DNA from 2 places in the Brevibacillus sp. HB1.3 genome. Region 1 is predicted to be linked to the other one. Evidence: riboswitches for the same ligand, from Rfam matches in the RefSeq annotation. Region 1 holds a riboswitch; the other holds the start of a gene.
The links. A riboswitch is a leader RNA that binds a small molecule or an ion and turns the genes downstream of it on or off. The one in region 1 is predicted to bind S-adenosylmethionine.
Positions count from the first base shown of each region.

Region 2: another riboswitch for S-adenosylmethionine. It lies ahead of HPY31_RS03695 (ABC transporter permease); the one in region 1 lies ahead of HPY31_RS15530 (pyridoxal phosphate-dependent aminotransferase).

Region 1 covers NZ_JABMIT010000006.1:67,576-73,754, forward strand. The annotation lists gene HPY31_RS15520 (aminotransferase-like domain-containing protein) at 1-16, opposite strand, end outside; gene HPY31_RS15525 (hypothetical protein) at 212-682, opposite strand; gene HPY31_RS15530 (pyridoxal phosphate-dependent aminotransferase) at 837-2,018, opposite strand; SAM riboswitch class I at 2,101-2,215, opposite strand; gene HPY31_RS15535 (MFS transporter) at 2,276-3,532, opposite strand; gene moaC (cyclic pyranopterin monophosphate synthase MoaC) at 3,536-4,018, opposite strand; gene HPY31_RS15545 (methylated-DNA--[protein]-cysteine S-methyltransferase) at 4,191-4,730, shown strand; gene HPY31_RS15550 (2OG-Fe(II) oxygenase) at 4,723-5,436, shown strand; gene HPY31_RS15555 (SPL family radical SAM protein) at 5,449-6,179, shown strand, end outside.
Region 2 covers NZ_JABMIT010000001.1:776,886-783,064, forward strand. The annotation lists gene HPY31_RS03680 (FAD/NAD(P)-binding oxidoreductase) at 1-872, shown strand, start outside; gene HPY31_RS03685 (rhodanese-like domain-containing protein) at 994-2,412, shown strand; gene HPY31_RS03690 (sulfite exporter TauE/SafE family protein) at 2,450-3,244, shown strand; SAM riboswitch class I at 3,367-3,471, shown strand; gene HPY31_RS03695 (ABC transporter permease) at 3,581-4,513, shown strand; gene HPY31_RS03700 (ABC transporter permease) at 4,518-5,465, shown strand; gene HPY31_RS03705 (ABC transporter ATP-binding protein) at 5,479-6,179, shown strand, end outside.

The DNA of each region.
Region 1 (6,179 bases):
AAAATGAGTACTCCATGTTCCGTTCCCCCTTGATTTTGCTTATCCTTGTTTTATCACTGTCAACAGCGTAAGTCCAATCTTTGCTAGCTATGAGCAGATAGGTTTTGACTATGTCGAGCGGTTGTTCAACCATTAGTCTTCACACACTGCATGCAAAAAACCCCTCTTCGAATGAAACGAAAAGGGGTCCATATGTATGGGCTATATTTTCCTAAGCAATACGGAACACACGTGGTTTCTCTGTTTGTGGAAGGAAAGAGAGGTCGACATGATTGGACGCTTCTTCCATACCGATATCGCTTGCCAACAGCAATGCCTCTTCCTGGAAGGTCGGCGTACAGCTGCCTTCATTCAGTTCACAGAGTCGCTTCAATCGTTTCAGTCTCTCTGCTGACTTCTCTACTCTCATGCATTCGTTCGTCAGCTCACATACGTTGACGTGACGAGCATCAGCGATCATGCTGATATCGTTCACATGGACAATCAGCCTTTTGCCTTCTTCCGTAACAAATCCGATCGAGCAAAAATGCGCACCTGACATTTCCAAACGAGTGAGAACAGCATTGGCGTAAACTTCTCCCGTCCGCAAGCGAATCTGGCCTGCTTCAATGGCTCCGCCGATTTTTCGCTCGTTGGCGATCACCGTATACATATCCGTGTAACCGTTAATCTGATAGCGCATGGTACCCTCCCGCTCTCGCTGAGACTAATTATCATTAACAACAATGACATCGTATAATGAAAATCATTATCTGTCAATAATGAGAATGATTTTTATTCTAGAAGAAAAAAGCCACACTCCATCTATACGGTAGTGTGGCCAATTTGCCTCGCTTTTATTTTGTTTTCGTAAATAACCCTAACCGCTCAATCCGCTGGACCGCTTCCGCGAGACGCTCTTCATTGGATAACAAAGCCGCTCTCACATAACCCTCACCTGTCGGGCCAAAACCATTTCCTGGCGCTACGACGACATGCGCTTTTTCCAAAAGCAGGTCAGAGAACTCCACAGATGTGAAGCCGTTTGGAACAGGAAGCCAAGCAAAAAACGAACCTTGAGATGGCGGAGCCTGCCAGCCAATCCGATGCAGATTGGAGTACAGGGCATTGCGGCGGCTTTCGTAGACAGCGACGAGATCGCGGACGCACTGCTGCGAATCCGTCATCGCTTTGGCTGCCGCCATCTGTACTGCACCGAACAGACTGACGAAGTAATGGTCCTGAATGAGGTTAATCAGACGAACCAGCTCGCGATTACCTACCATGGCACCTACACGCCAGCCTGCCATGTTGTACGTTTTGGACAAGGTATAAAATTCTACGCCCACTTCTTTTGCACCCGGAACCTGCATGAAGCTGACTGGCTTTTTCCCGTCATAGCTGATTGCTCCGTAGGCGAAGTCGTGGCAGACGACGATTTCATGTTTTCGGGCAAAACGAATGGTTTCCTCATAAAACTCAAGTGGTGCGTTGACTGCTGTCGGATTGTTCGGATAGTTGAGAAACATCAGTTTCGCTCGATCCAAATCGGCTTGGGATAGCTGGCTGTAGTCTGGCAAGAAGTCATTTTCCGCCTTCAACGGCATCATAACCATCCGTCCGTCTACGACTGCAACCCCCGACCAATAATCCGGATAGCCTGGGTCTGGAACCAGTGCAACATCGCCTGCGCTCATGAGTACTTGGCAAATCTCTACGAGTCCGGTTTTACTGCCGAACAAAATCGCTACTTCTTCCTCCGGATCGAGGTCCACATCAAATTCTTGCTTATACCAATGAGCTACTGCCTGCTTCAGTTCCACGCGTCCCTGAAAAGGCGGATATTTGTGATGGAGTGGTTGTGCCGCTTGCGCCTGTAATTCTTCAATAATGTGCGGCGGTGTTGGCAAATCAGGATTGCCCTGCCCCAGGTTAATGACGTCATGGCCTTGCGCAATGACCTTGTTTACTTTTGCCACCAGGGTCGCAAAAAATTGGGTAGGGAGTCGATCAATCATATCGGCGGGTTGAATGCGCATCTTTCTTCCATTCCTTTCTTGGGCCAATACAGTAAAACCCCCTTTTTCCATACAGAAAAAGGGGGAGATCAGCTTGGTCACGTCCTTATCTGTCAGGAAAAAATCCTGCTGGAATTGGCACAGCATCTGTCCATCACATGGAACAGATCCGCTGCCGGGCTTCATAGGGCCAGTCCCTCCACCTCTCTGAATAAGTCAAACACACGGAATATACTGTTTTTTCGTCTATACCATACTACTTGAGCACGCAAATCGTGTCAAGATGCTTGATTCTGTACCGGCACGTGATGCCTTCTTTTGTGAAAAGAGGTGTGGAAGGCAAAGAATGCGACAGACAACAGACACAATCCTGCCATCACAAGCAATAGTCCCTGCGCGTGAATCGATTGGAAGATGAAGGCCCCGAGTAGTGGCCCGAGCATCCGCCCAGCTGATCCAGTCCCTGCAATCAGCCCTTGAATAAAGCCTTCTCGTCCCGCTGGCGTAAACTGTGCAGCTACTGCCGGCACCGCTGGCCACACGAGCATTTCGCCCAGCGTCATGATGAACATCCCCGCCACAAAACCTGCATAAACGGTTGACTGAGACAAAATCAACATCGACAAGGCAAAAATATAAGCGCCCAAGAGCATTTGTGATTTTAGCGTACGGGCAAAGCGTCGAATGACCCACGCAATCAATGGCTGACCAAACAGGATCAAGCCGCCGTTCAGCGTCCACAACAGACTGTATTGACGGAGGGAAATGCCCAAGGATTGCATATAGGTCGACAGCACCGTTGTCCATTGTACATAGACAATCCAGCTAATTAATAGCCCCCCGCATAATAGCAGCAAGGCCCCCCATACCACCTTTGGCTCTTGCTGTGGTTGTCGCAGCACATCCTCAGTTGCTTGCTCAGGCATGCTTTGTCCAGCCGTCGAGTTTTGGCGTTGTTGTTCCACCATTTTTAACTGACGCGGCAAAATGAGTAGGAACATGGCGAGGACGATTACTTGTGAGATGGCATTGCCGAAAAACGTCCAGGCAAATGACACACTGGCTAAAAAGCCGCCCAACGCAGAACCGGCAGCTACCCCCACATTGAGAGTGACATAAATCAGATTGATTCCTTTACGTCCTCCGTCCGGCCACAAAACGACGGCCAATGCATTCATCACAGGAGAAAGTAATCCATAAAACAATCCATTCAACAGAAGCAACACAACATAAATCGTAAAATCCTGCGTAGCACCTAATCCGAGCGAAATCAGGATAACACCGATGGAACCGACAATGATGGTGCGCATTTTGCCCCAGCGGTCAAACAGCATCCCGCCGACAATACTTCCGATCAAGAATGCGCCTTGATTTAAAAGCAACAAGAAGCCGGCTACAGTCAGCGGCTTTCCGAGATGGTTATGAATATAAATCGTGACCAGCGGCCAAATACATGCCATTCCGGTAGAAAAAATGACGGCAGCAATCGCCAATAAACGAATGCTGCTCGGATAAGATTCCCACTTTTGCCTCATGGCTTACTTCTCTCCCCGATGGAAATCGCCGCTTTTTCCGCCTGTTTTGGATTGCAGACTGGTCGGACCGATAATCATTTCTTTATCCATGGCTTTGCACATGTCATACACCGTCAAAGCCGCTACGCTTACAGCGGTCAAAGCCTCCATCTCGACGCCTGTTTTCCCTGTCGTCTTCACGGTTCCTGTAATCGCAAGCGTCGTTTCGTCTACAAAAGCAAACTGTATGTCGATGCCAGTCAATGGCAGCGGATGACACATCGGGATGATTTCCCACGTTTTTTTGGCAGCCATGACACCTGCTACCTGCGCAACTGCGAGTACATCGCCCTTTTCGATTCGACCTTCGCGGATTCGGGCGAGGGTTTCGGGTTTCATGATGATTTGGCTCTCAGCTACAGCCACCCGTTTTGTGACGTCCTTTTCGGACACGTCTACCATCCGCGCTCGATTTTGTTCATTAAAATGTGTTAATTGATCAGTCATACGAGTATCGTTCCTCCTCTATCTCCTCCTACCTTACTCCCGCCGCTGGATAAAAGCAATGGGAATGTAGAAGGCGTAGTTTCGTTATCTTGCTCATCCACTCCTAAAAATGTACGAAGAACAGATGCTGGAGGTATACTGTGCGTACACAGCTCAAAGGAGGCGCATGGATATGGAAACGAAGAGTGATCAAACGGTACGTTGGTCAATGCTAAGACATGGCGATTGGACCATTTATTTAGCTGCAACGGCTGCCGGGCTTTGTTATGTCGGCTCGGTCAACCAGCCTTTTGCTGAATTGGAAGCGTGGGTTGAAAAGCATCGCCCACACAATGCACTGGTGCAAGACGATCCATGGCTAAAGCCTTTTGCAACAGAACTAATGGAGTATTTGCAGGGGACGCGCGAGCATTTTTCCATGGATTGCGACCTGTCTGGAACGCCTTTTCAGCTCGCTGTCTGGGAGGCACTTCGCCAAATCCCGTACGGTCAAACCGCATCGTACACCGACATTGCAAACATCATTGAAAAGCCTGCTGCTGTTCGTGCCGTCGGTGCCGCAATCGGTGCCAATCCGGTTCTCATTACAATCCCCTGCCACCGCGTCGTCGGTAAAAACGGTTCACTGACTGGCTATCGCGGAGGACTGCCCATGAAGACAACTCTGCTCGATCTGGAGAAAAAGGCAAATCGGGGTGTGAAGCATGGCTAGTTCACTGACTGAGAAGATCGCTGCGCTTGACTGGCAATCCATGCAACAGGAGCTGGATGAACAAGGGTATGCTGCTTTTCCTTCCTTAATAAGCGCGGATGCGTGCGAAGAATTAATCGCTACATTTGAACAAGATAACCTTTTTCGCAATACGATCCAGATGGCGCGGTACCGTTTCGGTGAAGGAGAGTATCGCTATTATCAGGCTCCCCTTCCCCCGCTTTTGCAGGAGCTTCGCGAAGGCTTTTATCCGATGCTTGCGCAGACTGCAAATCGGTGGCTGGAAATGCTTGGTCGCGAAGCTATTTATCCTGCTACTCTCCCTGAATTTTTGGCCCACTGTCACGATCAGGGTCAGCTGCGCCCTACTCCATTGATTTTGAAATACGAGACAGGTGGCTATAATTGCTTGCATCAGGATATGTACGGAGAGGTGTTCTTCCCGTTTCAAGTGGTTTTTGCCTTGAATCAAAAGGAGAAGGACTACAGGGGCGGAGAATTTCTATTGATGGAGCAACGGCCGCGCGCGCAGAGCCGGGGACATGTGATAACCTTGGACCAAGGCGCTGGTCTGATTTTCCCGACATCCTACCGTCCTATGCAGGGAACGCGAGGCTACTATAAAAATACGCTACGCCACGGTGTCAGCACGATTACCTCCGGAAAGCGCTACAGCCTCGGAATTATTTTTCATGATGCAAAGTGAGGAACGCCCCATATGAAAAGCATCCTTTCCTATAAAGTGCCGAAAACCCTCCTTAATAAAGGAAGCGGATTTCTTGCGGATTACACCCATTCGCTCAATCCGTATACAGGCTGTTCTTTCGCCTGCTCCTATTGCTATGTTCGGCAAATGCCTGTCTCTTTGTTTCGCAACGAGCAATGGGGCACATGGGTAGATATCAAACAGCAAGCTGCCGATGTATTGGGCAAGGAGCTTTTGCGGGCTAAGAAAAAAGGAAAGGTGACCATCTTCATGTCTTCGAGTACAGACCCATACCAGCCCATCGAACAAACGGAAAAGGTAACGAGGTCTTTACTCGAAGTCATGGTAGAGAATCCACCCGATTTTTTGCTGGTGCAGACGAGAAGTCCCTTGGTTTGGCGGGATGCCGATTTGTTGCTCCTGCTAGGTGATCGCGTCCGCGTCAGCATGACCGTCGAGACCGATTTGGAGGAGATTCGCAGGCACTTTAGCCCACAAGCTCCCCCTATTCAAGCGCGACTCAAAACACTCCAGCGCTTGGCGGAAGCAGGCATCCCTACCCAAGCCACGATTGCCCCTGTTTTACCGAGCAGTGAGTCATTCCCGGAGATTTTGCGTCCCCTGGTCACCCGTGTCTGTGTCGACGATTTTTATATGGGAGATGGCAGCGGTGGTAAACGAACGAAAAGAAACGGCATTCCCGCTCTCTATGAACAGCTTGGACTGGAACAATGGTACGATCC
Region 2 (6,179 bases), on a different contig from region 1:
CCGGACTGCAACTTGATTGGGAGGGGGTAAAGGGTTTAAAGGATGCCGTCGGGAAGAACGGCGTTTGCAGCAACTACGCATACCAAACGGTAGAAAGTACATGGGAAGCCATCCGTAGTTTTAAAGGTGGGACTGCCATTTTTACCCATCCGAATTCACCTGTAAAATGCGGTGGAGCCCCTCAGAAAATCATGTATCTGGCCGATGATTACTTTCGCAAGTTAAAGGTTCGCAACGACTCAGCGATCATTTTTGCATCAGCGAAAGGAAGTATTTTTGACGTTCCCACGTATGCCAATACCCTCAATAAGGTCATTCGTCGCAAGAACATCGAAACGAGATACAAGCATAACCTATTGGAGGTACGGGCGGATACCAAAGAAGCCGTCTTCGAGAATCTGGATACCAAAGAGCAGGTAGTATGGAAGTATGACATGCTTCATGTGACCCCTCCCATGAAAGCGCCCGATTTCATTGCAAGCAGCGCATTGGCAGACACAGGAGGCTGGGTCGATGTCGATCCATTTACGCTTGTCCACAAGAGATTTCCTACAATTTTCGGTATTGGCGATTGCGCGAATCTTCCCACGTCCAAAACTGGAGCTGCTATTCGCAAACAGGCGCCCGTTGTCGAGAAAAACCTGCTCGCGCTGATCAATGGTAACCCATTGACTGCCAAGTATGACGGTTATACATCCTGCCCACTCGTAACGGGGTACAACAAGCTAGTACTCGCCGAATTTGATTACAACCTGAAGCCGTGCGAAACCTTTCCTTTTGACCAATCCAAAGAAAGATTCAGTATGTACCTGATGAAAAAAGAACTGCTCCCTATCCTTTATTGGAAAGGCATGCTAAAAGGATTGATGTGAGGCAGTTTTCGAAAGAAGAGGAGACATCCATTTTGCACGATCTGGAATCACTCCGGTATCTGCATGAGTTACTCGCGGAAAAAGCAAACAAATCATAGACAGGTTAAGGGAGGAATACACGATGTTATTGCGTTACTTTTATGATGAGAAGCTGGCCCATGCATCTTATCTGGTCGGCTGCCAAAAAACCGGGGAGGCGATTGTAATCGACCCCGCCCGTAATCTGGCTCCTTATTTTCAAGTCGCCAAAGCAGAGGGAGTTACCATTGTAGCCGTCGCCGAAACCCACATTCACGCTGACTTTGTATCTGGTGCCAGGGAACTGGGCGCAGTTCATCAAGCGAAGCTGTTTTTATCCAATGAGGGCGATGAAGATTGGAAATATCAATACGTGAAAGGCTTGAACCATCAGCTTGTGCACGATGGGGATCGCTTTTTTATCGGAAACTTGCTATTTGAAGTCATGCATACCCCTGGCCATACACCTGAGAGTATCTCCTTCCTTTTGACAGACCTTGGAGGGAATGCAGATCGCCCCATTGGGATCTTCACCGGAGATTTCGTCTTTGTCGGTGATATCGGCAGACCGGACTTGCTTGAAAAAGCGGCGGGAATGAAGGGGACGTCCGAGTTAGGTGCAAGAGCCATGTTCCAATCCCTCCAAAAATTCAAGCAACTGCCGGATTATATGCAGGTATGGCCAGCTCATGGCGCAGGAAGTGCTTGCGGGAAAGCATTAGGGGCCGTGCCGTCTTCTACCGTCGGCTATGAAAAGCTCTTTAACTGGGCGATGTCACACACGAGTGAAGAGGAATTCGTTCAGGCACTCCTGGATGGACAACCAGAGCCGCCAACGTATTTTGCCGTGATGAAACGCGTGAATAAGGAAGGCCCTCCTTTGCTCAAGGAGCTCCCTGTTGTTCAAGAGTTCAACTCGCTAGAAGCGGTAAAGGAATCGCTGGAAAACGGACAGATGATCGATACGCGACCTTTCCAGAAATTTGCGAAGGGGCATCTGGCGGGAACACTTCACATTCCCTTCAACAAGTCATTTGCCAACTGGGCGGGCTGGATTGTCGATTACGATCGCCCCGTTCAGATCCTGACCACCCCAGATGAGCTGGACGAGATTTTGCAAGCCTTGCGTGCTGTTGGGATTGATCTTGTCACTGGCTTTATCGACAGCTCCAAGCTAATGGAAAGGGAATTGTCTTCGCTCGAGACAATTGAAGAGGTAACACCGCTGGAGATTGCAGACCGGGTGGAAAAGAGTGAGGTTCACGTAGTAGATGTACGTAATCTGGCTGAGTGGAAGGAAGGACATATTCAAGATGCACAGCACATCATGCTCGGTTCACTCGCCATGCGGCTAGATGAGCTTCCTCACGATAAACCGCTTCTCGTACAATGCCGTTCCGGTGCCCGATCCGCTATAGGTGCAAGCATTCTTAAAGCAAACGGATTCAAGGATGTAATGAATTTGAGCGGCGGAATCTTACAATGGCAAATAGACGGCTTGCCAGTAGTAGAACGAGGATAAAACGAAATCAAAGCGAGTTGCTGCAAAGGGTGAGCCTATGACTATCGACCTAGTGATCACGCTGTTTATTATCGGTTTCGTGGGATCGTTCATCTCTGGTCTCGTCGGAATCGGGGGCTCCATCATCAAGTATCCGATGCTACTGTACATTCCGCCCGCCCTTGGATTCGTTGCTTACACAGCTCACGAAGTATCCGGAATAAGTGCCGTCCAAGTATTTTTTGCCACCCTAGCAGCTCTTTGGACTCTGCGGAAAGATAGGCTTATTCATTACCAGCTCGTTGTGTACATGGGAAGTGCCATTATTGTCGGGAGCTTGCTTGGAGGATATGGAGGAAAATTTCTTTCGGCAGATGCCGTCAATATCGTTTACGCCATCCTGGCCACGATTGCTGTAATCTTGATGTTCCTGCCAAAAAAGGGAGTGGACGAACGTGAACAGACGACCAGGGTTATCTTTCATAAACCAACAGCTGTCTTATCTGCTTTGATGGTCGGAGGTGCCTCCGGAATTGTCGGGGCAGCGGGCGCTTTTATTTTGGTTCCCATCATGCTGATCATCCTCAAGATACCGACAAGAGTTGCGATTGCTTCCTCTCTTGCCATCACTTTTCTATCTTCCATTGGATCGACGATAGGGAAATGGATGGCAGGGGACATATTGCTGTGGCCATCCGTGATCATGGTTATCGCCAGCATCATGGCAGCGCCGCTCGGTACGAAGGTCAGCAAACGTTTGGGCACGCGGATTCTCCAATCCATTCTTGCCTTGTTGATCCTAGCCACCACGATTAAGATTTGGGCTGACATCCTCCTATTCATACGTGTATGAAGATTTACTTTTTTTACAAACAAAATAAAGAAAAATCAATTGTCATGGAACAGCATTGACATATCCGAGTAAAATGATAAGATAAAAAAGAATTTTACAATGAAATTAAATTTCATAGAACATTCTTATCGAGAGTGGTGGAGGGACTGGCCCGATGAAACCCGGCAACCTTGGTCTGATTGACCTTACGGTGCTAATTCCTGCGGAGTTATTCTGCGAGATGAGAAGGTGGGAAACGTGCAATCGCCCCTCTTCTTTTCGGAGAGGGGTTTTCTATATTTATAATCCATAGTATTCATATCGTTTTACTATGTGTAGTTCAAAGGAGGAAACAACGTGCTTTATTATGCAGTCAAGCGTGGCTTTCTCATGATCGTTACGCTGTGGATGATTGTCACGGTAACGTTCGTGACCATGCACCTGATTCCAGGTGATCCATTCGCATCAGATGCCAAAATGCTTCCAGAAGAAGTGGTGGAGAACATGCGAGCGGAGTACAACCTGGATCAGCCAATCACGGTACAGTACCTGCTCTATCTAAAAGGATTGCTGCAATTTGACTTGGGGCCCTCTATCCAGTCCAAGACGAGGGATGTGAACACACTGATTGCAGAGGGATTTCCCGCATCGGCTGTTCTGGGACTCCAGTCGTTTGCGGTCGCACTGGCAGGTGGAATCACACTGGGAATCGTAGCGGCACTCTATCACAATCGAACCTTGGATTTCTTGTCCATGTTTGCTGCCATCATCGGGATCTCCGTCCCCAGTTTTATTCTCGCGCCTCTGTTGATCAAGTACTTAGCGGTCAAATGGGAGCTTTTACCCGTCGCTGCATGGGGGAGCTGGGAGCACTCGATTCTTCCAACACTTGCGCTCGCTATCGGTCCGCTCGCCATCATCGCGCGCTTTGTACGAGCCAGCATGCTTGAGGTTTGGCAACAGGAATACATAAGCACGGCAGAGGCTAAAGGGCTTGGCACCTTTTCCATTGTCGTTAGACACGGGATGCGCAATGCCATCCTGCCTGTTCTTACCTTTATCGGTCCGCTGTTTGCCAACCTGATGACCGGAACCTTTGTGGTGGAAAAGATTTTCGCGATTCCCGGGCTCGGCAAATACTTCGTGGAAAGCATTTTTAACCGCGATTATCCCGTTATTTTGGGAACCACTGTGTTTTACAGCTTTGTGCTCATTTTTACTTTGTACATCATCGACCTGCTGTATCGGGTGATTGACCCGCGCATCAGATTAACGAGTGGAGGGAAGTAGCATTATGGCCAATCAGGCAACACAACTGGATTCCCTGTTTCGACCAGTCGACCGAAACCGGCTTTCTGAGGAAATTCGGGAGCGTCCGAGTCTTGGGTATTGGCAGGAGGTATTGCAGCGGGTATTCAGTAACAAGCTGGCAATGCTAGGGTTCTTCCTGCTCGCAGCAGTGGTGACCCTCTCAATCATCGGTCCGCTGCTCGTTCCCCACAGTCCACATGAACAGTCTTTGACGAAAGGAAATCTGCCACTGTCAGGTGAGCACTGGTTTGGAACGGATGACTTGGGCCGGGACATGTGGGCACGTACCTGGGCAGGCGGACAAATCTCTTTGTTTATTGGTGTGGCGGCAGCAGCCATCGACCTCGTGATTGGTGTATGCATCGGCGGGATATCCGGTTACATGGCAGGGAGGAACAAGCTGGGCGACCATGTAGACAACATCCTGATGCGGTTGGCCGAAATTCTGTACAGCATTCCGTATCTGCTGGTGGTAATCCTGCTGATGGTGGTTCTGGAGCCTGGACTCGCAACCATCATTATTGCCCTTTCGTTAACAGGCTGGGTGGGGATGGCCCGCCTGGTCAGAGGACAAATCATGCAGATCAAGCGGCAAGAGTTTGTGCTGGCCGCAGAAAAACTGGGCACCTCACATACCAAAATCATCATCAAACATCTGCTTCCGAATACGATCGGCGTCATCATCGTCAACCTGACCTTCACGATCCCGCACGCGATTTTCGCCGAATCATTTCTCAGCTTTCTTGGGCTGGGTGTGCAAGCGCCAACAGCCAGCTGGGGAACCATGGCCAACGACGCGCTGGCGGTTATGCTGAGCGGACAATGGTGGCGGCTGTTTTTTCCGGGATTCATGATTTCGCTTACGATGTTCGCGTGCAATGCACTCGGGGACGGTTTGCAGGATGCACTGGACCCACGGATCAGGAAATGAGGGGGAGTACATCATGAAGCCTTTATTGGAAGTAGATCAGCTACGCGTCTCCTTTCGCACGTACGGTGGAGAGGTGCAGGCAGTAAGAGGGGTTTCCTTTTCTGTGAAGGAGGGAGAGACGCTGGCGATTGTGGGGGAAAGCGGCTGCGGAAAAAGTGTGACAGCTCGGGCATTGATGGGGATGATTCCACCCCGATCTGGTCAGGTAAAAGGAGGCAGCATTCAGTTTCGCGGGCGTGAACTCACTGGGTTGACGAAGCTGGAATGGCAGCAGGTTCGCGGCTCGCAGATCGGTATGATCTTTCAGGACCCGATGACCTCGCTGAACCCCACGATGAAAATCGGTCAACAGATTGCAGAAGGGCTGATCAAACATCGAAAGCAAACGAAGACGGAAGCAAAGGAAGAGACGCTGAAACTGCTGGAGAGAGTAGGTATTCCAGAGGCGGCGAGGCGATTTGAACAATATCCGCACGAGCTAAGCGGAGGAATGCGGCAGCGTGTCGGAATCGCTATGGCGCTTGCCTGCCAACCGCAGTTGATTATCGCGGATGAACCGACGACGGCGCTCGACGTGACCATTCAGGCGCAGATCCTTCGTCTGATGAAGGAGTTGCAGGAGCAGTTAAACACGTCGATCATTTTGATCACCCACGATCTGGGCGTAGTCGCAGAGGTTGCCGATCATGTAGCGGTCATGTACGCAGGTGTAGT